DNA from 3 places in the Nonomuraea sp. NPDC050227 genome. Region 2 is predicted to be linked to each of the others. Evidence: riboswitches for the same ligand, from Rfam matches in the RefSeq annotation. Region 2 holds a riboswitch; each other region holds the start of a gene.
The links. A riboswitch is a leader RNA that binds a small molecule or an ion and turns the genes downstream of it on or off. The one in region 2 is predicted to bind cyclic di-AMP.
Positions count from the first base shown of each region.

Region 1: it holds a riboswitch for cyclic di-AMP, as region 2 does, so the genes downstream of both, ACIBK9_RS41135 (CHAP domain-containing protein) here and ACIBK9_RS21215 (CHAP domain-containing protein) in region 2, are expected to answer to the same signal.
Region 3: it holds a riboswitch for cyclic di-AMP, as region 2 does, so the genes downstream of both, ACIBK9_RS48900 (hypothetical protein) here and ACIBK9_RS21215 (CHAP domain-containing protein) in region 2, are expected to answer to the same signal.

Region 1 is NZ_JBITJF010000013.1:288,745-295,779, forward strand. Features, by position in the region: gene ACIBK9_RS41120 (RNA polymerase sigma factor) at 1-1,008, opposite strand, end outside; gene ACIBK9_RS41125 (YciI family protein) at 1,054-1,491, opposite strand; gene ACIBK9_RS41130 (class I SAM-dependent methyltransferase) at 1,647-2,465, shown strand; gene ACIBK9_RS41135 (CHAP domain-containing protein) at 2,520-3,215, opposite strand; cyclic di-AMP (ydaO/yuaA leader) riboswitch at 3,229-3,366, opposite strand; gene ACIBK9_RS41140 (Gfo/Idh/MocA family protein) at 3,484-4,437, opposite strand; gene ACIBK9_RS41145 (aldo/keto reductase) at 4,457-5,278, opposite strand; gene ACIBK9_RS41150 (hypothetical protein) at 5,376-6,320, shown strand; gene ACIBK9_RS41155 (DUF6716 putative glycosyltransferase) at 6,317-7,035, shown strand, end outside.
Region 2 is NZ_JBITJF010000005.1:197,462-204,496, reverse strand. Features, by position in the region: gene ACIBK9_RS21235 (chitinase C-terminal domain-containing protein) at 1-1,057, opposite strand, end outside; gene ACIBK9_RS21230 (PP2C family protein-serine/threonine phosphatase) at 1,177-2,190, opposite strand; gene ACIBK9_RS21225 (glycosyl hydrolase family 18 protein) at 2,395-4,353, opposite strand; gene ACIBK9_RS21220 (luciferase family protein) at 4,596-4,943, shown strand; cyclic di-AMP (ydaO/yuaA leader) riboswitch at 5,204-5,341, shown strand; gene ACIBK9_RS21215 (CHAP domain-containing protein) at 5,356-6,075, shown strand; gene ACIBK9_RS21210 (TetR/AcrR family transcriptional regulator) at 6,185-6,733, opposite strand; gene ACIBK9_RS21205 (nuclear transport factor 2 family protein) at 6,831-7,035, shown strand, end outside.
Region 3 is NZ_JBITJF010000018.1:172,085-179,119, forward strand. Features, by position in the region: gene ACIBK9_RS48865 (NAD(P)H-binding protein) at 1-313, opposite strand, end outside; gene ACIBK9_RS48870 (helix-turn-helix domain-containing protein) at 368-718, shown strand; gene ACIBK9_RS48875 (roadblock/LC7 domain-containing protein) at 856-1,230, shown strand; gene ACIBK9_RS48880 (DUF4388 domain-containing protein) at 1,234-2,058, shown strand; gene ACIBK9_RS48885 (roadblock/LC7 domain-containing protein) at 2,091-2,462, shown strand; gene ACIBK9_RS48890 (hypothetical protein) at 2,489-2,860, shown strand; gene ACIBK9_RS48895 (alpha/beta hydrolase) at 2,903-3,778, opposite strand; gene ACIBK9_RS48900 (hypothetical protein) at 3,833-4,540, opposite strand; cyclic di-AMP (ydaO/yuaA leader) riboswitch at 4,716-4,850, opposite strand; gene ACIBK9_RS48905 (DUF5302 domain-containing protein) at 5,016-5,216, opposite strand; gene ACIBK9_RS48910 (MDR family MFS transporter) at 5,264-6,718, opposite strand; gene ACIBK9_RS48915 (PadR family transcriptional regulator) at 6,775-7,035, shown strand, end outside.

The DNA of each region.
Region 1 (7,035 bases), on a different contig from region 2:
GAACGCGCGGGCGTGGCAGGCCGCGATCGCGGCCTGCAGCGTGTACGGCCCCGCCGCGCCCACCCGCTCCTCGGCCCGTTCCTCGGCCAAGCTCTCCGCACGCTCCTCGGCCAGGCCCTTGGTTCGCTTCTCGGCCAGGCTCGCGGCCCGTTCCTCGGTCAGGCTCTCGGCTCGGGCCAGGGCCGCCAGCCCGCGGCCGATGAGCAGCCGGTCCCACCGGGTGCGGTCCTGTTCCAGCAGCAGCACCGGCTCCCCGGACGGCCCCACCCGGGCCGCCGCCCTGGACGCCTGGATCTCCATGAGCGCGACCAGCCCGTGCACCTCGGGTTCGGCGGGCATCAGCCCGGCCAGCACCCGGCCCAGCCGCAGCGCGTCCTCGCACAGGCCGGGCCGCATCCAGTCGTCGCCCGCGGTCGCCGAGTACCCCTCGTTGAAGATCAGGTAGATGACCTCCAGCACGGACGACAGGCGTCCGGCCAGCTCGGCGCCCTGCGGCACCTCGAACGGGACCTTCCGGTCGGCCAGGGTGCGCTTGGCCCGCACGATCCGCTGGGCGGCGGTCGGTTCGGGCACCATGAACGCGCGGGCGATCTCGTCGGTGCTCAGGCCGCCGAGCACCCGCAGCGTCAGGGCCACCCGGGCCTCCATCGACAGCGCCGGATGGCAGGCGGTGAAGACCAGCCGCAGCAGGTCGTCCTCGATCTCGTCGGGCTCGGGCGGCTCCCCGGCGGTCTCCAGCCGGTGGCCCAGCTCGGCCAGGTTGCGGGACATCCGCTCGTTCCTGCGGATCAGGTCGACGGCGCGGCGCTTGGACACCGTCATCAGCCAGGCGCCCGGGTTGCGTGGCACGCCCGATTCCGGCCACTGCTCCAGGGCCGCGACCAGTGCGTCCTGGGCCAGCTCCTCGGCCAGGCCGACGTCGCGGACCAGCCCGGCCAGGCCGGCGATGAGCCGGGGCGCCTCGATCCGCCAGACCGCCTCGATCGCCCGGTGGGTGTCGGAAGCCATCACCGGCTCATGACACCAGCACCGTCCGGGGTCCGCAAGCCGAGGTCAGCTCTCCCGCCCGCCCAGACGCCGGCGCATGGCCCTCTCCCGCTCGACCTCCGCCGGGTCGGAGGAGGCCGCGTCGGGCGCGTCGGAGGCGTCGTACACCCGCCACACGTCCAGGCCGATCCCGTCATAGCCCTCGGGGACGGGCACGCGCATGGCCCATTCCAGAGCCTCCTCCCTGGACTTCACCTGGATCAGCCAGAACCCCGCGATCAGCTCCTTGGCCTCGGCGAACGGGCCGTCGATCACCGTGGCCCGGCCGCCGCTGTAGGCGATCTGCGCGCCTTGCGAGCTCGGGTAGAGCCCTTCGGCGGCCAGCAGCACCCCCGCCTTGGCCAGCGCCTCGTTGTAGGCGTGCATGTTGTCGACGAGCTCCTGGCTGGGCAGCGCCCCGGCCTCGGTCTCCCCGTTGGCCTTGCCGACGATCATGAATTTCATCCTGCCGTCCCTTCCCTCCGCGGCCCCCGGGCGGAGCCGGCCTCGCCGAAGCGTCGAACGGGCGCCGGCCGGATCGACACGCGGGCGCGGACCGTCCGCTTCCAGGGCACCGTACCGGTCGTGCGGGCGGATGGCCGATGTGCCATCCTCGCCCCATGCCCCAACCCGCACCAGACGCCCCCGTCCCCAACCGGGCCCTGTGGGACGAGCGCGCCCGCGTCCACGGCTCCACCTCGGCCGACCGGTTCTACGACGTCGACGCCTTCCTCGCCGGCCGGCAGACCCTCTACCCGCTCGAACGCCGCCTGGCCGGCGACGTCGCCGGCCGGGACCTGCTCCACCTGCAGTGCCACTTCGGCCTGGACACGCTGAGCTGGGCGCGTCTCGGAGCGCGGGTGACCGGCGTCGACTTCTCCCCGGTGGCGGTCGCGCGCGCCCGCGACCTGGCGGCCAGGGCCGGGCTGGCGGCCACGTTCGTGGAGGCCGACACGCAGCGGCTGCCGGCGGAGCTGGCCGGCGGCTTCGACGTGGCGGTGGCCACGTACGGCGTGTTGTGCTGGATCGGCGACCTGGACGCCTGGATGCGCGGCGCGGCCATGGCGCTGCGGCCCGGCGGGCGGCTGGTGCTGGTCGACCTGCATCCGGCCTACCAGACGGTGGCCTCGCTCGACCCGCTGGTGGCCGACTGGCCCTACGGCGGCGGCCAGGCCCACCGGGAGACGGTGACCGGCACGTACGCCGACGCCGCGGTGGTGATCGGGACCCACGAGGCGGTGGAGTACCCGTACTCGGTGGGCGAGATCGTCACGGCGGCGGCGCGGGCCGGGTTCACGGTGGCCGAGCTGGGCGAGCACGTCGAGACCGACCTCGACCCGCGCGGCCTGCTGCCCGAGGGCGCGGACGGCCGGTACCGGTTCCCGTTCGGGGACTCGCACCTGCCGATCCTCTACTCGCTGGCGGCGGTCCGGCCCTGAGACGCGGCGAGCGCGCGTCCCTCGTGCGGGACGCGCGCTCGGAGCGGGCGGAGGTCAGCTCGCGTACTGCGGGTATCCGTAGCCGACGACCTGCGACTTAGGACGGACGCGCTCCTCGACCTTGCCGTTGCCGGTGTTGCCCTCGATCGTGGAGATCGTGCCGTCGCCGTTGTCCTTGACGACGAAGCCGACGTGCTGGATGGCGTCCAGGCTCTTGCTGCCGCCCCAGGAGAAGAAGACCACCGCGCCGGGCCTGGCCTCGGCTCCCCAGCGGTCGTTGGCGGCGAACCACTTGGCGTGGGCCACGGTCCAGGCGTCCCAGCCGACCTGCGGGCGGGCGCCGGTCTGCTCGCCGACCCAGGAGACGAAGATCGAGCACCAGGGGGCGTTCAGGTACATGGCGCGGGTGCCGCCGTCGCGGGCGATGGTCTCGGCGGCGCGCTTGGAGTCGGCGTACCACTTCTGGAACTTGGTGCCGCCGCCGTAGGCGTTCTCGGAGGTGCCGACCTGGGCCTTGGCCAACGCCAGGACCTGCTGGGCGGTGACGTTGACCTGGGTCTCCTCCGCCTTGCGGGTCTGGGCGGCGGCCTGTGGCGCGACGGCCGAGTGCCCGGCCGCGGCGGCCGGGCCGGCGCTGTCGGCGGCGGCGGCGGTGGCGTGGGCGCCGATGGCGGAGGCGAGGATGGCCGCGCCGAGCGCGGCGTGGGCGTAGGTGATCTTCGGGGCACGGATGGGACGGTGCGTGGCCATCGAGGGCATTGACTCCTTGCTTCCATGCCGCTTACCGGGTTAGCTGACGGGTTCGGACGTGGAAGCTGCCCTACGGCACCGAAGTGCCGATTCACCCCAAAGGACGTGGGTCCCCGGTTCCGCCCGAAGGCGGATTCAGCGGTCACAGGACGATCCTGTGAAATGTCTTGCGATGGTTGGACAAAGCCGGACAAACCGGACGTCTGCCGCGAGATGCCCCACAAGGTAATACATCGGGCAAGAGCTAGGCAAGTGGCTAAAGGTCCAGCTAGGAGAGTTGGGCCCGTGCTTCGGCCAGAAGCCCCATCATGGCAAGGGATTCGTCAAGCGGCATGATCTCGCTCTCCGTGCGGCCCTCGATCGTGGCCGCGCGCACCTCGCGCAGCTCGCCCGCGTACCCGTTGTCGGCCGGGTCGAGCACCAGCTCCTCCGTCTCCATCGACGGCCCCGACAGCAACACCCGCCGCGGCGCCCAGAACGGCGCCAGGATGTCAGCCCGCATCGACGTGCCCACCACGCTCGCGTCGTTGGCGTGATGTGCCAGCAGCGACACGTCCACCAGGGCCCGCCGACCGTCGGGGTACAGCAGCAGCCCGCCGGCCTCGGCGTCGACGCCGCTGGGCGCCAGCGAGCCGGCCATGCGCAGCTCCGCGGGCATGCCGAGCAGCAGCTGGGCCAGCCCGAACGGGTAGATCCCCAGGTCGAGCAGGGCCCCGCCGCCCAGCTCCGGCGCCCACAGCCGATGGGCGGGGTCGTAGGGCAGCGCGAAGCCGAACGAGGCCCGCACCGACCGGATCTCGCCGAAGCGCGGATCGGCCGCCACCCGCTGGATGAGCGGGTTGAAGCGCATCCACATGGCCTCCATGAGGAAGACCCCGGCCGCGCGGGCCAGCGCCACCATGCGCTCGGCGTCGGCCACGTCGGCCGCCAGCGGCTTCTCGCACAGCACCGACTTGCCCGCCGCGATGGCCGCCTCGGCCACCTCCAGGTGCTGGGCGTGCGGCGTGGCGACGTAGATCGCGTCTACGGCCGGATCGGCGCACAGGGCCTCGTAGGAGCCGTAGGCCGACTCCGCGCCCAGCTCGTCGGCCAGCGCCCGCGCCCTGAGCGGGCTCCGCGAGCCGACGGCGGCCACCCGCATGCCGGGCTCGGCCACGATGGCCGCCCCCACGGTACGCGCGATGCCGCCGGTCGCCGCTATTCCCCAGGTGAAATCTCGCACGACCGAGATCGTAGAGCGCTCAGGTCAGGTTGAACGAGTCGGGGTCGGGCCCGATCCGCCGCCCCGCGTTCATCGCGCCGATGGCCGCCATGTCCTCGGTGTCGAGGATGAAGTCGAACACGTCGATGTTCTCCTCGATCCGCGACGGCGTGACCGACTTGGGGATCACCACGTTGCCGAGCTGCAGGTGCCAGCGGAGCACGATCTGGGCGGGCGTCTTGCCGTACTTCTCCGACAGCACGCGCAGCGCCGGGTCGGCCAGCAGCCCCTTGCCCTGCCCGAGCGGGCTCCACGCCTCGGTCAGGATGCCGTTGGCCTCGTGGAAGGCCCGCATCTCGCGCTGCTGGAAGTACGGGTGGAGCTCGATCTGGTTGATCGACGGCGTGATGTCGGTCTCCTCCATCAACCGGGTCAGGGTGGCGATCGTGAAGTTGGAGACCCCGATGGCCTTGGCCCGGCCGTCCCGGTAGATCTTCTCCAGTCCCCGCCAGGCCTGCACGTACCTGTCCTGCTCCGGGACCGGCCAGTGGATCAGGAAAAGATCTACGTAGTCGAGGCCCAGGCGGGCCAGGCTCTCGTCGAAGGCCTGCTCGGCGCGCCCGTGGTCGCCGTTCCACAGCTTGGTGGTGACGAACACCTTCTCCCGTGGCACCCCGGCGGCGCGCACGGCCCGGCCGACGCCCTCCTCGTTCTCGTAGGCGGCGGCGGTGTCGACGTGCCGGTATCCGGCGCGCAGCGCGGCCGTCACCGCGTGCTCGGCGTCGTCGGCAGAGACCTGCCAGACGCCGAAGCCGAGCTGTGGTATCTGCACACCGTCGGTGTTGAGCATCAGCGAGTTCATACCCTCCATTGTTCACGTGTCGTTTCTTGCGGCTTAAGCAGGCCGGGCTACCTTGAGGCGGGTCGTGCAAGGCCATCCACCGGCTGGGGGAAACAGAGTGGTCAGACAGGCGTCGGCCTGGGTGGAGTCTCCGCTCCAGATGCTGTGCGCCGTCGAGGCCCACCATGCCGGGCTGCTCGGCCCGGACACCGTGGTCGTGCCGCGCGCCGGCCTGCGTCCGCTGCGCGCCACCCGCAAGGAGCTGCGCCGCCTCGACCTGCCCGCCGGCCTGGTGCTGGACGAGCCGCGCGAGCGCATGCCGCGCCGCGTCCAGGCCGTGGGCGACGCGTTCTCCGGCAAGGTCCAGATGCGCTGGCTGACCTCCGACCCCGGCCACATCGTCGTCGTGGACGACGGCCTGGCCACGCTCAGGCTGCTCGAACTGCTGGCCGCCGGGCCGTTCCGGCCGCTGCTGCGGGCGCGGGCGACCCCCTCGCGGGCGCGCGCCCTGCTCGGCCTGGCCGCCGCGCTGCGGCTGCGGATGAGCCGGGTGTCGGTCTTCACCGCCCTGCCCGTCCCCGACGAGCTGGTCGCCGCCGTCCGGGGGGCGGGCGTGGACCTCGTCCGCCACGACTTCGCCTGGCTGCGCGCCCAGCCGCCGAGCGCCCAGGGGCCCGCCGAGCGGACGGTCGTCCTCGGCACGTCCCTGGTCCGCAACGGCCTGGTCCACCGCGACCACTACCTGCGCTGGCTGACCGACCTGGCCGGACGCGAGCCGCTGGCCTACTACCCGCACCGCCGCGAGGACCCCGTCGACCTGGCGCTGATCGGCGAACGTCCGGGCATCACCGTGCACGACGCGGGCGTGCCGGCCGAGCTGACGTTGCGCGGCCTCGACGCCGGGCAGCGGGTGCTCAGCCTGCCCTCGACCGCGATCACCTCGCTGCGGGTGCTGCTCGGCCCGCGCGGCGTCGAGGTCGAGCCCGTGGACGTTCCCGACGACTGGTGGACGAGCAGGGCGGCCCCCGGCCTGCGATCGCATTTGACAGGAGCTTCCAGGTGAGGGTGCTGGCGATAGCCGACTCCGACTCGTATCTGAAGTGGGCGGCCTGCCTGCTCGACGACCTGCCCGCGGGCTGCGAGAGCGAGCTGGTGGTGGTGCGCACCCCGATCGCGCCCTCGCCGGAGCAGATCGCGGCGGCGGTGGGCGGGCGCGCGGCGCCCCCGGTGTTGTCGGCGCGCTCGCTGCGCCGCCTGGCCGAGCGCACCCGCCCCGACGCGATCCTGGTGGGCTGCACGGGCCCGGTGGTGGACGTCCTGGTGGCCGACGTGCTGGCCGGGCTGCGGCCGGCGGGCCGGGCACGGCCGGTGTTCGTCAGCGGGCTGCCCGGCATCTCGGTGCCGGCCACGGAGAAGGCGTGGCTGTTCCGCAGCGGCTGCGACCTGTTCGTGGTCCACAGCGAGCGCGAGGTGGCCGAGTTCTCCGAGATCGCCGGCCGGCTCGGCGGGGGAGGGGCGGTCGGGCTGGCCAGGCTGCCGTTCCTGCGGCCCGGCGCGGTGTCCGGCGGCGGCGACCGGGTCGTGTTCGCCACCCAGGCCAAGGTGCCGCGGGCGCGGGAGGAGCGCGAGCGGGTGCTGACGGCGCTGGCCGAGCTGGCCGCCCGCCGCCCCGGCCTGGAGGTCGTGGTCAAGCTGCGCGCCCTGGAGCACGAACGCCAGACCCACAACGAACGCCACCACTACCAGCGGCTGTGGCGCGAGATGGGCGAGCCGGGCAG
Region 2 (7,035 bases):
CGGTGTTGAGGTAGCCGAGGCCGCCGTACTGGGCGGCGGTGTAGACGCCCCACTTGGCCAGCTCGGCGTCCTTGCCGTCGTCGTACAGGGCGGCGTTGGGGCCGACGAACTCGTTCCAGGCGCCGTGCAGGTCGTAGGACATGATGTTGACGTAGTCCAGGTACTGGGTGACCTGGAAGGTCTCCATGCCGCGCAGCAGGTAGCCGGAGGCGGGGGCGGCGACGGTCAGCATGTAGTACCTGCCGTCGGCGGCGGCCGCGGTGTCCAGCTTCTGGCGCAGCGTCCTCATCAGGGCCGCGTAGCCCTTCATCAGGCTCGACCTGCGGGCGTTGGCGATGGTCCAGTCGAGCGGGTTCCCCGCGTCCTTCATCGAGGTCGGGTACTCGTAGTCGATGTCCACGCCGTTGAACCCGTACGCGCGCACGAACGCGACGACCGAGTCGGCGAACGTGCCGATGCCGGCCTGGTTGACCGAGCCGTCGGCGTTGGTGGTCATCGAGTAGAAGCCGCCGGAGGGCACGCGGGCGCCGCTGGCGTCGAAGTAGCCGCCGGTCTCGGCCCAGCCGCCGACCGACACCAGCGTCTTGGTGCCGGGGTACTGCTTCTTGTACTTGTTCAGCAGGTTGAAGTGGCCTTTGTAGGCGTAGGCCGGGTCCATCTCGGCGCCGGCGACGCCGGGCCACTCGGTCGCGGTCGCGTCGGCGTCCACGGCGATCTTGTTGCTGCCGTCGACGTGGGCGAAGGCGTAGTTGATGTGGGTGACCTTGCCCCACGGGACGTTGCCGGCCAGGTAGGCGGGCCGGCCGTCCTTGCCGGTGCGCCAGCTGGTGAAGTAGCCGATGATGCGGCGGGGGTGGTCGGCCCCCATCTTCTCCCGGCCGTCCTCGTCGTAGGCCAGGCAGTAGGGGACGTCCACGCCGGGGGTCTGGTAGAGGCCGTCCGGGCGGCAGGCGGCGTTGTCGGCCGCGGCGGTGGCCGTACCGGCCAGGGCTCCCGCGATGAGGACCAGTGAGGTGCCGCACGCGGCCAGGGCCGCGCGTAGGCGTGTGGGCTTCAAGGCCACCTCCGATGGGGCATGACTGGGGGGTTGATCGGAAGGTAAGCCTGGTGACCAGGGCCGTCAATGCGTTCTGTTAGGAAACTTTCTTAATAGTTGCCGTCCGGTCGTTCGGGCGGTCACGATCCGGTCCGGCGCAGGATGAGCACCGCGATGTCGTCGCGCGGCGCCCCGTGCGTGAAGGCGTTCAGGTCGGCGGCCAGGGCCTCGACGGTCCTGGCCGGCGGGTCGCGGGCCCAGGAGCGCAGCCGTTGCTCCAGCGGGTAGAAGGAGCCGTCGCGATCGCGGGCCTCGGTCACGCCGTCGGTGCACAGCAGCAGCGAGGCCCCGCGCGGGAAGGCGAAGCGCGCGCCGTGCCGCGGCCCGCCCGCCAGCCCGGCCAGGCCGAGCGGCACCTCCGGCTCGCCGAGCCAGAGCTGCCCGGCGTTCCCGCCGTGGATCAGGTACGGCGCGATGTGCCCGCAGTTGACCGCGTCCACCTCCAGCTCCGGGCCGATGTCCAGCAGCAGCGCGGTGACGAACCGCTCGGGCTCGCCGGTGTGCGCGGCGAACCTGTTGTGCCTGATCACGGCGTCCTCCAGGGCGTCGGCCACGCCCATGAGGGAGATCTCGCGGTAGGCCGCCTCCCGGAAGGCGCCCAGCACGGCCAGCGCGGCGCCGATCGCGGGCAGCCCCTTGCCCTGCACGTCGGCGATCATCACCCGGGTCCCGTACGGCGACGGCGCCACCTCGTACATGTCGCCGCCCACCATCGTGTCCTCCTCGATGGGCTGGTAGAGGCCGTCCACGACCACGTCGAGCGAGCGCAGCGGCAGCGGCCTGACGAGCTGCCGCTGCAACGCCGCGGCGGCCGAGCGCAACCGGCGGACCTCCTCCTCGCGCTGGATCCGGTAGCTCGCGCCGACCACGCTCATCAGCCCGAACGCCGCGGTGAAGCCGGAGACCTCCAGGTTCGTCCGCAGACTGCCGCCCAAATAGGCGACCGAGGCCGACACCACCGCCAGCACCCACACCGACGCGATCGACGTCTGCACCACCGAGCCCAGCCCCGACACGATCGCGGGCAGGAAGATCAGCACCGGCACGAGCTCCGCGCCCCCGCCGGTGAACCTGTCCAGCCCGACCACCAGCACCGTGATCCCGATCAGGCCGACCAGGAAGACCGGTGTCGTGAAGAAGGGCCGCCTGTGCCCGCCACCCCAGAGAATCGTCGTTCACCCCCGGTGACCAGCTTCTCCCAAGGCGTCCGTGTTCCCTCCTGCGGCGCGCCGGGCACGGCGAAGGGCCGGCCCCGAAACCCGGGACCGGCCCCTGACGTGCGAACTTATCCGAGGAACTTATCCGAGGCCGTTCTTCATGGCCGTGAGGAGTTCGGCGTTGGTGGTGTCACCGCTGAGCTCCCAGAAGAACGCGCCGCCGAGGCCCTGGTTCTTCGAGTAGCTCATCTTGCCGCCGATGGTGCTCGGCGTGTCGTAGCTCCACCACTGGTTGCCGCAGTAGGCGTAGGCCGTGCCCGCGACCGTGCCGGTGGACGGGCAGCGGGTCTTGATGACCTTGTAGTCCTCGATGCCCTGCTCGTACGTGCCGGGCGCCGGGCCGGTCGCCGTGCCGCCGGGCGCGGCCTGGGTCACGCCGGTCCAGCCGCGGCCGTAGAAGCCGATGCCGAGCAGCAGCTTGGCGGCCGGGACGCCCTTGCTCTTGAGCTTCTGGATGGCGTTGTCGGTGTAGAAGCCGGGGATCGGGATCTTGTCCCAGGTGGTGAGCGGGGAGTGCGGGGCGGTCGGGCCCTGCGCGTCCCAGCCGCCGAAGAAGTCGTACGTCATGACGTTGTACCAGTCGACGTACTGGGCGGCGCCGCCGTAGTCGGCCGCGTCGATCTTGCCGCCGTCGTTGCCGTCGGCGGTGATGGCCGCGGTGACCAGGTTGTTCGCGCCGAAGCGCGAGCGCAGCGCGGACATCACGTTCTTGAACGCCGCCGCGCCGCTGGTGTCACAGGTCAGGCCGCAGGCGTTCGGGTACTCCCAGTCGATGTCGATGCCGTCGAAGACGTCGGCCCAGCGGGGGTCCTCCACCAGCTTGTAGCAGGAGTCGGCGAAGGCCGTCGGGTTCTGCGCCGCCTGGCCGAAGCCGCCGGACCAGGTCCAGCCGCCGAAGGAGAAGAGCACCTTCAGGTTGGGGTACTTCTTCTTCAGCTTGCGCAGCTGGTTGAAGTTGCCGCGCAGCGCGCCGTTGTCCCAGGTGTCGGCGACGCCGTCGACGCTCTCGCCCGCCTGGTAGAAGCGGTCGTAGTCGGCGTAGCTGTCGCCGATCGTGCACTGCCCGTTCTGCACGTTGCCGAACGCGTAGTTGATGTGGGTCAGCTTGGCCGCCGAGCCGCTGGTGTCGATGTTCTTGACGTGGTAGCCGCGCTGGTAGATGCCCCACTGGACGAAGTAGCCGAGCACCTTGTTGCCGCCGCCACCGCCGCCGCCCGTGGTGGTCGCGGTGATCTGGTTGCTGTCGGCCGAGCGGTTGCCCGCCGCGTCACGCGCCCGCACGGTGTAGTTGTAGGAGGTGTTGGCGCTGAGGCCGGTGTCGTTGTACGACGTGCCCGTGACGGTGGTGACCAGGGTGCCGCCGCGGTAGACCTCGTAGCCGGTGACCGCCACGTTGTCGGTGGAGGCGTTCCAGGCCAGCGAGACGCTGTTGTTGCTGACGCCGGTCGAGCGCAGGTTGCCGGGCACCGTCGGCGGGGTCTTGTCGTCGCCGCCACCGCCGCCGGTGGTCGTCGCGGAGATCTGGTTGCTGTTGGCCGAACGGTTGCCGGCCGCGTCACGCGCGCGCACGGTGTAGCTGTAGGCCGTGTTCGCGGTGAGGCCGGTGTCGTTGTACGTGGTGCCCGTGACGGTGGTGACCAGGGTGCCGCCGCGGTAGACCTCGTAGCCGGTCACGGCCACGTTGTCGGTGGAGGCGTTCCAGGCCAGGGCCACGCTCGTGTCCGTGACGCCGGTCGAGCGCAGGTTGCCCGGCACGGACGGCGCGGTCGTGTCGCTGCCGCCGCCGCCGGAGACCTTCCACAGCGCCGCCACGTTCGGCGGCTCCCAGCCGGGCTGGGAGGTGTGCGCCTGGAGACAGACGTAGTCGACGCCGTTGTAGGTGACGACCGTGCCCGCCGTGTAGGCGGTCCACGGGGCCCAGGCCGCCGCGTACGCCACCGTGCTGGCGGAGGCGAGCGCCGGGGCGGCCACGGCCGCGGTGAGGGGCAGGGCCAACGCCGCCATTCCCGCCAGGACCTTGCTCAGAATGGTGTGTTTCATGTCGCTCCGACATCCGTTGGGGGGTGTGTGGGGAGTGGGATGGGAGACTTCTGGGGAAACTATTAGGAAAGTTTCCTTTAAGTTGTGAATCGACGGTAGCTTCTGCCTGGGGGAGCGTCAATACGTATCGGTCAGGTGTCCGTAATCGTGCCGGTCAGACCGCGGACGCGCCCGTTCACGAGGGGATAACGGTTCAGGAACGGGGGCTGACGGCGGGGTGAGCCGTGGCTCAGCATTGGAGCGTGGCAGGAATCTCCGCCTGGCGGCGGACGCCCACGCGACGCGGGCCCTACGTGGTCCGCGCGGTCGCGGAGTTACGGTCCTGGCCGTCGCTGAACGTCAGCGGCACCGGTCAGCAGGTCACCTTCGCCGTACACGGAACCGAGATCCTGCGCCTGGCCGGCCGGGACGAGATCCACGTACGGCTCACCGCCCCCGCCATCGGCCGCCTGGAGCCGCACCTGCGGGCGTGCGACCAGGTCCATGCCTGCCGCGACCGCGCCTGGGTCGCCGTACAGGTCGACGCCGAGCCCGATCTGGAATTGTTGCTGGCGCTCACGAGTGTGGCGATAAAGGCGCACGTGGCGTGAACCGATTCGGTGCGTAGCGTTTCTCCCACGCAGCGTCGAATTCATTGCCTCCATTTGCCTGGGAATTACTCGCCGGGTAGCTTGGTTGTACACAGCCGAACGGGGAGTCGTCCCAGGTAGGGATGGCATTGCCTGGGAATTACCCAAGCGGGACCCGTGTTGTACAGAGTCGATGCGGAAATCCCCGCATCCGGGCGTCGCACATATGCCTTCAGGCCCTTTCCCGGGCCCGGGAAGACGATGCGTCAGCCCTTTGCCTGACCAAGAGACCGCTGAATCCGCCTGTGCGCGGAACCGGGGACCCATGTGTCCAATGGGGTGAATCGGCACCGTGGTGCCGTAGGGCAGCTTCCCGCCCGAACCCGTCAGCTAACCCGGCAAGCGGCACGGAAGCTCAAGGAGTAACACCCTCATGGCCAAGCACCGTCTTCACCGTGCCTTCAAGCTCGACCTCGCCAAGATCGCTCTCGGCGCGACCGCCGTCGCCGGCGTGCTCGGCACGCACGCGGCAGTGAACGCCGACACCACCCACGCCACCGCCCACACCGCCACCCAGACCGCCAAGGTCGCCGGCGTGGCCGCCCAGCCGCTCGTCGCGCAGCACCGCGCCGCCGACGAGAGCGCCAAGGGCAAGGTCAACGTCACCGCCGCCCAGGTGCTGGCCACGGCCCGCGCCCAGGTCGGCACCTCCGAGGACGCCAACGGCGGCGGCACCAAGTTCCAGAAGTGGTACGCCGACTCGCAGCGCGCCGCCGAGACCGCCGCGCGTGACGGCGGCAACCGCGCCATGTACCTGAACGCCCCCTGGTGCTCGATGTTCGTCTCCTGGGTCGGCGAGCAGACCGGCGCCCGCCCGCAGGTCGGCTGGGACGCCTACACCGTGACCCACGCCAAGTGGTTCGCCGCCAACAACCGCTGGGGCACCGAGGCCAAGCCGGGCGCCGTCGTCTTCTTCTCCTGGAGCGGCAGCAAGAGCCTGAGCGACATCCAGCACGTCGGCTTCGTCGTCAAGGACAACGGCGACGGCACGATCTCCACGATCGAGGGCAACACCGGCAACGGCAAGGTCGAGCAGCGCGTCCGCCCGACCTCCCAGGTCGTCGGCTACGGCTACCCGTCGTACGCCGCCTGATCCTGCCAAGCGAAGAGCGCACTCCCCGCGGGGAGTGCGCTCTTTCGCGTTTCGGGACGGGGAGTGCGCTCTTTCGCGTTTCGGGACGGGGAGTGCGCTCTTTCGCGTTTCAGGGCCGCCGGTGCCGGTGGACCAGGACCGCCGCGGCCTGCCCGGCCGAGCGGGCCGCGCCCGGCTCCTCGGAGATCATCGCGGTGACCGTGGCGCCGTCGATCAGGGTGAGCAACTGCTCGGCGAGCAGGCCGGGGTCCCCGGCTCCCGCCTCCTCGGCGAGCGAGCGCAGGTAGGCGCGCAGGCGCTCCTTGTGCTCGCGCACCGCCGCGCGGACGGCGGCCGAACCGGCGCCCAGCTCGGCGAAGGCGTTGGCGAACCCGCAGCCGCGGAAGTCGTCCTCGGCGAACCAGCGTTCCAGCCACGCGAAGACCGCCGGGATGCGGTCGCCGGCGTCGGCCACGTACGCGGTGAGCGAGGCCATCCAGCGTTCGTCGCGCCGCCGCAGATAGGCCACGACCAGCGCCTCCTTCGACGGGAAACACTGGTAGAGGCGTTTCAGCGAGACGCCGGAGGCGGCCCGGATCTCGTCCATGCCGACCGCCTGCACGCCGCGGCGGTAGAACAGGTCGCCCGCGGCGTCCAGCAGCCGCTGCTCGTGATCCATGACACCCCTCCAGGTGCTTGCCGCGGAGAACGATCGTTCTCTACGCTAGCGCACAACCCGGGAGAACGCCCGTTCTCTCGATCGGAGAGGACAGCCCATGACCCGCCCGCCCGTCCCGCCGTTCACCGAGGAGACCGCCCGGATCAAGGTCCAGGCCGCCGAGGACGCCTGGAACACCCGCGACCCCGACCGTGTCGCGCTCGCCTACACCGAGGACTCCGTGTGGCGCAACCGCGGCGAGTTCGTCACCGGCCGCGCCGAGATCGCGGAGTTCCTGCGCCGCAAGTGGGCCCGCGAGCTGG
Region 3 (7,035 bases), on a different contig from region 2:
CGAGGCCGGGGCCGGCCTTGAGGCTGCCCGCGCCGCCCACGACCAGCACCCGGCTCACCCCGGCGGCGCGCAGCCCGTCGATGAGGGCGCGGTTGGCGGCCAGGAACGGCGGCTCGGGCTCGGTGCCGTCACGCGGCGGGGCGATGGCGCAGACGACGGCGTCGTAGCCCTCGGCGAGCGTGGCGGCGTCGTGGACGTCGCCCTTGACGGGACCGCGGCGGCTGACGCCGGTGACGTCGTGGCCGCGGCCGGTGAGTTCGGTGACGATGCGCTGACCGATCATTCCGGTCGCGCCGAACACGAGGATCTTCATGAGAAGCACAGTATCCAATGGATACTGGTTACTTCATCGTGCTATAAGTACCTTATGGATACCGGTGATGCCTTCGACCCGAACTGCCCGACTCGGCTGGTCCTCGACCGGATCGGCGACAAGTGGTCGGTGCTGGTGCTGCTCAGCCTCAGCGACGGGCCGATGCGCTTCACCGTGCTGCGCGGGCGGATCGGCGGGGTGACGCCGAAGGTGCTCACCCAGACGCTGCGGGCCATGGAGCTGGACGGGCTGATCACCCGCGAGGTCTTCGCCGAGGTGCCGCCGCGGGTGGAGTACGCGCTGACCGACCTGGGCCGCTCGCTGCACGCGCCGATCTCGGTGGTCGCGCGGTGGGCCGAGGAGAACGTGCACGAAATGCTCCGCCATCGTGAAAAAACCTCGTGAATTGATCATATTTCCGCACGAGTGATGCTTTTCTTCGTCCTGGCCGTATAAAAACGTATCCCTCGGTAAATCGCCTGCCTTCTGGTCTCTTGTGGCCCCCTACGCTTTCCCCGTCCCACGACGGAGGGAGGCTCGCGGTGCTGGGAGTGGACACCTGCCTGGCGGAGGTCATGTCGATACCGGGCGCGCTCGACGCCATGCTGGTCGACGGCACGAGCGGCATGGCGGTCGCCTTCAGCAGCGCGTCCGGCGTGGACGCCGACAGGTCCGCCGCCGCGCTGACCGAGGCGCTGCGCGCCACCACCGACGGGCTGACCCGGACGTGTCCCGGCGAGATCGTGCGCATCGACGACATGCTCGTCACCACCGACCGGGGGCACCACCTGCTCCGGCTGCTGGAGACGGTCTTCGAGGGGCCGCTGATCATCTACGTCCGCCTCGACCCGGAACGGTCGAACCTGGCCCTGGCCCGGTACCGCCTGCGGGCCATCTCCGACCTGCTGACCACCTGAGCCATGGCCGCGCTCGACTCACTCCTCGCCGGACTCGCCCGCGAACGCGCGACGGGGGCGCTCCGCGTGGGCCGGAACGGCACGATCTACCTGTCGGACGGGCGCGTGACGTACATGGAGTGCGCCCAGACGCCGGGCGTCGAGCGGCTGTTCGCGGCCAGGGGGCGGGTGCCGGAGTCGGCCCTGCGTGCCCTGCAGGCCGACGGCGGCCGCGCCCGGCTGCTCCAGGACGGCCCGGTCACTCTGGCCGAGCTCCAGTACGCCGTTCTCGGCGTGGTCCAGGACGCCGCCTTCTTCCTGCTGCCGGTGACCGGCGTGCGGCCGAAGTTCCGGCCCGGCGAGGAGCACTGGCTGGGCGGGCAGTGGTTCTTCGACGTCCAGGAGCTGGTGCGGGAGTCCGCCCGCCGCCGGGAGCAGCTGGCCGGCATCTGGCCCTCGCCGGAGGTGGACACCCAGCCCGTGCGGCCGGTCCCGCGCCTGCCCGGGCACGGGGTGGCGCTCAGCCAGGTGCAGTGGGAGGTCGTCGTACGGGCCGACCACAAGGCGACCCCGCTGGAGCTGGCCCGGCACCTGGGCCGGTCGGGCTACTCGGTGCTGGTGGCCGTCAGGAGGCTGGCCGCCGCCGGCCTCCTCGTCCCGCCGGACCCGCTACGGCCCGCGCAACGCCGTCCGGACGACGGGGAGGCGCTGCCCAGGCGGGTGCCGGGCGCGGTGGCAGTTCCCGCCGGGAACGGGCGGGCGGGGGCCGCCGGGCCGGTGCCGACGGGCGACCCGACCGATCTGACGCTGCTGCTGCGGCTGAAGAAGGCGCTGGAGGAGATGCCGTGAGGTTCCCCTCACGACGCAGGAGGAGGCCACCCGTGGAGCTACGGCAAGAGGTCCTGGCGGAGATGGAGCTCCTGCGCGGCCGCACGCCGGACGTCACCGGCAGCGTCGCGTGCACCGTCGACGGCCTGCGGATCGCCTGCGACCTGCAAGGAGACACCGGCGAGCAGGTGGCGGCGCTGTCGGCGGCGCTGCTCGCGATGAGCGGCCGGATGCTGACCATGGCGGGCCGCGGGACGTTCGAGGAGACCCTCGTGTCCGGCACCGCCGGGTTCGTGGCCTTCTACGCCGCGGGCCCCACGATCGTCCTCACGGTTCTGGCGGGACCCGGCGCCAACGTCGGGCTCCTCCGGCTGGAGGGCAGGAAGACGGCGGCCTCCGTGGCCGCCGTGGCACGCAAGCACTGACCATCCCCACCGAAGCGGAGGAAAGCATGGCAGGCATGGACGTCTCCCTCAAAGAGATGATGAGCATCGACGGCACGATCGGGGCGGCGATCGTCGACCACGGCAGCGGCATGGCGCTCGGCACGCTCGGCGGCTCGAAGGAGCTGGACCTGCAGGTCGCGGCGGCGGGCAACACCGAGGTCATCAAGGCCAAACTGCGCACGATGGACTCGCTGGGCCTCAAGGACGGCATCGAGGACATCCTGATCACGCTGACCGCCCAGTACCACATCATCCGCCCGCTGACCGGCCGCAGCGGCAAGGGCCTGTTCCTCTACCTCGCCCTCGACCGCAACCGGGCCAACCTGGCCCTGGCCCGGCACATGCTCAAGGTCATCGAGGAGAAGCTGGAGCTCTGACCGGCCCGCGCAGCGAGGCTCCGCGGCGAGTCATGCGGCGGGTCACGCGGCGGGCTCGGGCCGGGCGGGCGTCGCGGAGCCGGTGTGGGCGGTGATCTCGGCGACGATCGCGGGCCAGAGGGCGCGGGGCAGGTCGTGGCCCATGCCGGGGTAGGTGACCAGGCGGGCGCCCGGGATGGCGGCGGCCGTGGCCCGCCCGCCGGCGAGCGGCACGAGCTGGTCGTCCTCGCCGTGGATGACCAGCGCCGGCACCTTCAGCCCGCCCAGCGCGGACGTGCGGTCGCCGGAGGCCATGATGGCGGCGAGCTGGCGGGCCGTGCCGGCCGGGTCGTGGCAGCGGTCGAAGGCGAGCCCGGCCAGCCTGGTGACGCGTTCGCGGTCCAGCTCCCAGCCGGGGGACCCGAGCACGGCCCAGGTCGTCAGCGCGCCGGCGACGACCCCCTCGCGGTCGGTCGCGGGCTTGGCGAAGAGCACCGCGGCGGCCGCCTCGGTCGGCGGGGCCGCCTGCGGGCCGGGCGTGGACATGATCGAGGTCAGGCTCAGCACGCGGGCCGGGTGCCGGATGGCCAGCGCCTGGGCGATCATCCCGCCCATCGAGGCGCCGACGACGTGCGCGGCGGGCAGGCCCAGGACGTCCATGAGCCCGGCGCTGTCGTCGGCCAGGTCGTCCAGCACGTACGGCGAGGGCGCGCCCCATGCGGGCACGCCCTCGTCGTGGAGATGGGTGGACAGGCCCGCGTCGCGGTTGTCGAACCTGACGACGTGGTGGCCCTGCTCGGCCAGGAGTTCGCAGAACTCGTCGTCCCAGTGGATGAGCTGGGCGCCGAGTCCCATGATGAGCAGCAGGGGCCTGCCCGCGGGTGAGCCGAAGCTCTCGTAGGCGATCTCGATGCCGTTGGCGGCTGCGCGCTGGATCACAGCGACCAGAATGTCATTCTGGTCGCGAGGCGTAAAGAGCGGTCTGTCCGGAGATCAGTCGTTGAGGAGCTTGCGCAGGCGCTCGCCGCCGAGCACCACGCCGCCGCCGGCCAGCACGAGCACGCCGGCCATGACGGTGCCGCCCATCGCGACGGTCTTCCCGACCTGGCCGCCGGCGGAACCGGCCGCGTCCTCGGCGGGCTTGTCGGCCAGCACCTTGGGAGGCTCGGCCGGGTTGTCGTCGAACCTGCCCCACGCGCCGGTGGAGAAGGCCACGGGGTAGTTCTTCTTGCCCTTGCCGTCGCCCCACTTGGTGATGACGTAGTCGATCTTGATGTGGCCCTGGCCGCCGTTGCCGTCCACGCCGAGCGTGTCGGGGTTGAAGGTGCCGCCGGTCAGCTCGGCGAAGGTCTTGGCGTCGAGGTCGAGCATGACGCCACGGCTGGAGGGCTCGCCGGGGCCGCGGTCGCCCACGAAGAACGGCATCTTCTTGCCGTTGTAGGTCACGTAACCCTCGGTCATGAGGGGCCAGCTCGGGCTGGCGGCCAGGCCCTTCTGCATGGGCTTGCCGCTGGCGGGGAGGCCGGTGTCGCCGGCCCGGCCGGAGGAGTCGTCCCAGAAGTAGGAGGCCTTCGTGGAACCCTTGAGCAGGATCTTCTGGTCGTCGCCGGTGTCGGCGTGGGCGCCGGTGGCGGAGATCGTCAGCGCGCCCATGGCGGACACGGACAGCAGGGCGAGAGAGCGCAGGCCAAATCGAGACATGAAGCAGTGAAGTCCTTCGCGAGGGGACAGGGGGAACGCGCGTGACTACGGTGCGTAACCGGGCAGAGCGCCGAAAAGGTGGTTACGCGGCGCGTGGGGGAAGTCAGGGAAGAGACCGCTCAGCAGGCGGTCGTCACTACACTGTCCGGGGGTACGACGAGGTGGTACATGCGTGAAGTCCTCTCCATCTCGCCTACCGGGTTAGCTGACGGGTTCGGGCGTGGAGATGCCCTACCGGCACATGGCCGGATTCACCCCAATGAGATGGGTCCCCGGTTCCCGACAAGTCGGGATTCGGCGCCAGCTGTCGTCCCTCTCCTGGTAGGGACTACGCCACCAGCTGGTAATTGGTTAAGACGGTACCCAGAGATTCGGACAAATACAAACGAATCGTCATGAACCGGGTAAAGATCTACCTATCGAGGTAAAGAGAAAGGGGGCACGGCATGCCGTACCCCCTGCTAAATCGGACCTTTCAGCCGCCGCTCTTGCGCCTGAAGGATCTTTTACTCGCTGCCGGACCGTGCGCCCCGTGGATCTTCGACGGGTCCACGCCCCTGCCACCCGCGGCCGAGTCGGCCTGCTGCCCGCGCTTGCGTTCCAACGCCTCGCGGAACTTGCGCTTCATCTCGTCCTCGGGAGTCTCGCTGACTTCCGGCTCCGGTGTTTCCGCCATGAGGACCTCCTGGTTCTGGGGACATCCACAGCTTCGCACGACGTCGCTTACGACGCGAAACCGGCCTCCACTCTGCTTTCCGCCGCGGGCGCCTGCTCCAGCCGCCTGCCGGGCATCATGACCAGCGCGACCAGGGCGATCACCGCGCCCGCCACGCCCAGCGACGGGATGACCACGGCCGCCGCCGAGGCGTGCGCGGCCGCGAGCCCGTGGACCGGCGCGTCCGTGGTGATGACCGACGTGTACGCGGTGCCGGCCAGCGCCAGCGCCACCGAGCCGCCGATCTGCCGGAAGAAGGTGAGGTTGGCCGAGGCCGTGCCGATGTACCGCGGCGCGACGGCCTGCTGCACGGCCACGGTCAGCCCCGACAACATCGGCCCCATGCCGAGCCCGAGCAGTGCCATCCACCCGGCCAGCAGCAGGCCGTCGGTGCGCACGGTGAGGTTCAGGCAGAGCAGGCTGCCGGCCACCAGCAGGAACGGCGCCCCGACCAGCCACGGCTTGTACGTGCGCGTCCTGGACATCAGCGTGCCCATGAGCGCGCTGCCCGCCACCATCGCCAGCGTCATCGGGTAGATCCTCAGCCCGGACTCGGTGGCGCTGACGCCCAGCGCCTGCTGGAAGTAGCGCGGCAGGAACACCACGCCGGCGTACATGCAGAAGGCGGTGAAGAACGAGGTCGCGTTGACCAGCGTGTACGTGCGGTCCCGGAACAGGTGCATCGGCATGACCGGGTTCGCCGCCCGCAGCTCGACCAGCACGAACGCGGCCAGCAGGACCAGCCCCAGCAGGATCGGCCCGGCCACGGGCGGGGAGGTCCAGGAGTTGCCGTCCAGGCCCTTCTCGGTCAGGCCGAGCAGCAGGGCGCTGATGGCCACGCTGAACACCGCGATGCCCGCGTAGTCCGGCCGGCCCCCGCCGCCGGTGCCCGGACGGAACGGCAGCCGCAGCACCACGATCGCGATCAGCACGATCCCGAGCGGCACGTTCACGTAGAAGGCCCACCGCCAGCTCGCGTGGTCGGTGAACAACCCGCCCAGGAAGGGCCCGGCCAGGTACGTCAACGCCATCACGCCGCCGAGTGCGCCCTGCACGCGGGCGCCGTTGCGTCCGGGCGGGAACATCTCCATCACCAGGGCCAGCGACAGCGGCAGCAACGCGCCCGCGCCCAGCCCCTGCACGGCGCGGAAGGCGATGAGCTGGGTCATGTCCTGGGCGAGCCCGCACAACGCCGATCCGACGACGAACACCGACATCCCGACGAGCAGCAGCGGCTTCCTGCCGTGCTGGTCGGACAGCCTGCCGTACAGCGGCACGGTGACGGTGGAGGTGAGCAGATAGGCCGTGACCACCCAGGTGTAGAGCCGGGTGCCGCCCAGCTCGCCGGTGATGCGGGGCAGCGCGGTGCCGACGATCGTCTGGTCGAGCATCGCCAGGAACATCCCGCCGAGCACCGCCAGCAACACCAGCCCGTTGCCCTTGGTCTTCATGTCATTAGTCACAGGTGAAGATTGATATGTAAGAGCTGACATGTCAAGCCTTCGCTATGCTGGCGGGCATGTCCCTGCGGATCGCGCTCCTCGGCCTGCTCGCCACCAAAGGCCCGGCCAGCGGCTACGACCTGGCCAAGAAGTTCGAGCACTCGCTCAACCACGTCTGGCAGGCGGGGCACACGCAGATCTATCCGGAACTGGTCAAGATGGCCGCCGACGGCCTGGTGACGGTCGAGCACGAGGGCGCCCGGGGCCGCAAGATCTACGCCATCACCGCCGAGGGCCGCGCGCTGGTCACCGAGTGGCTGGTCGGCCACGACCCGTCG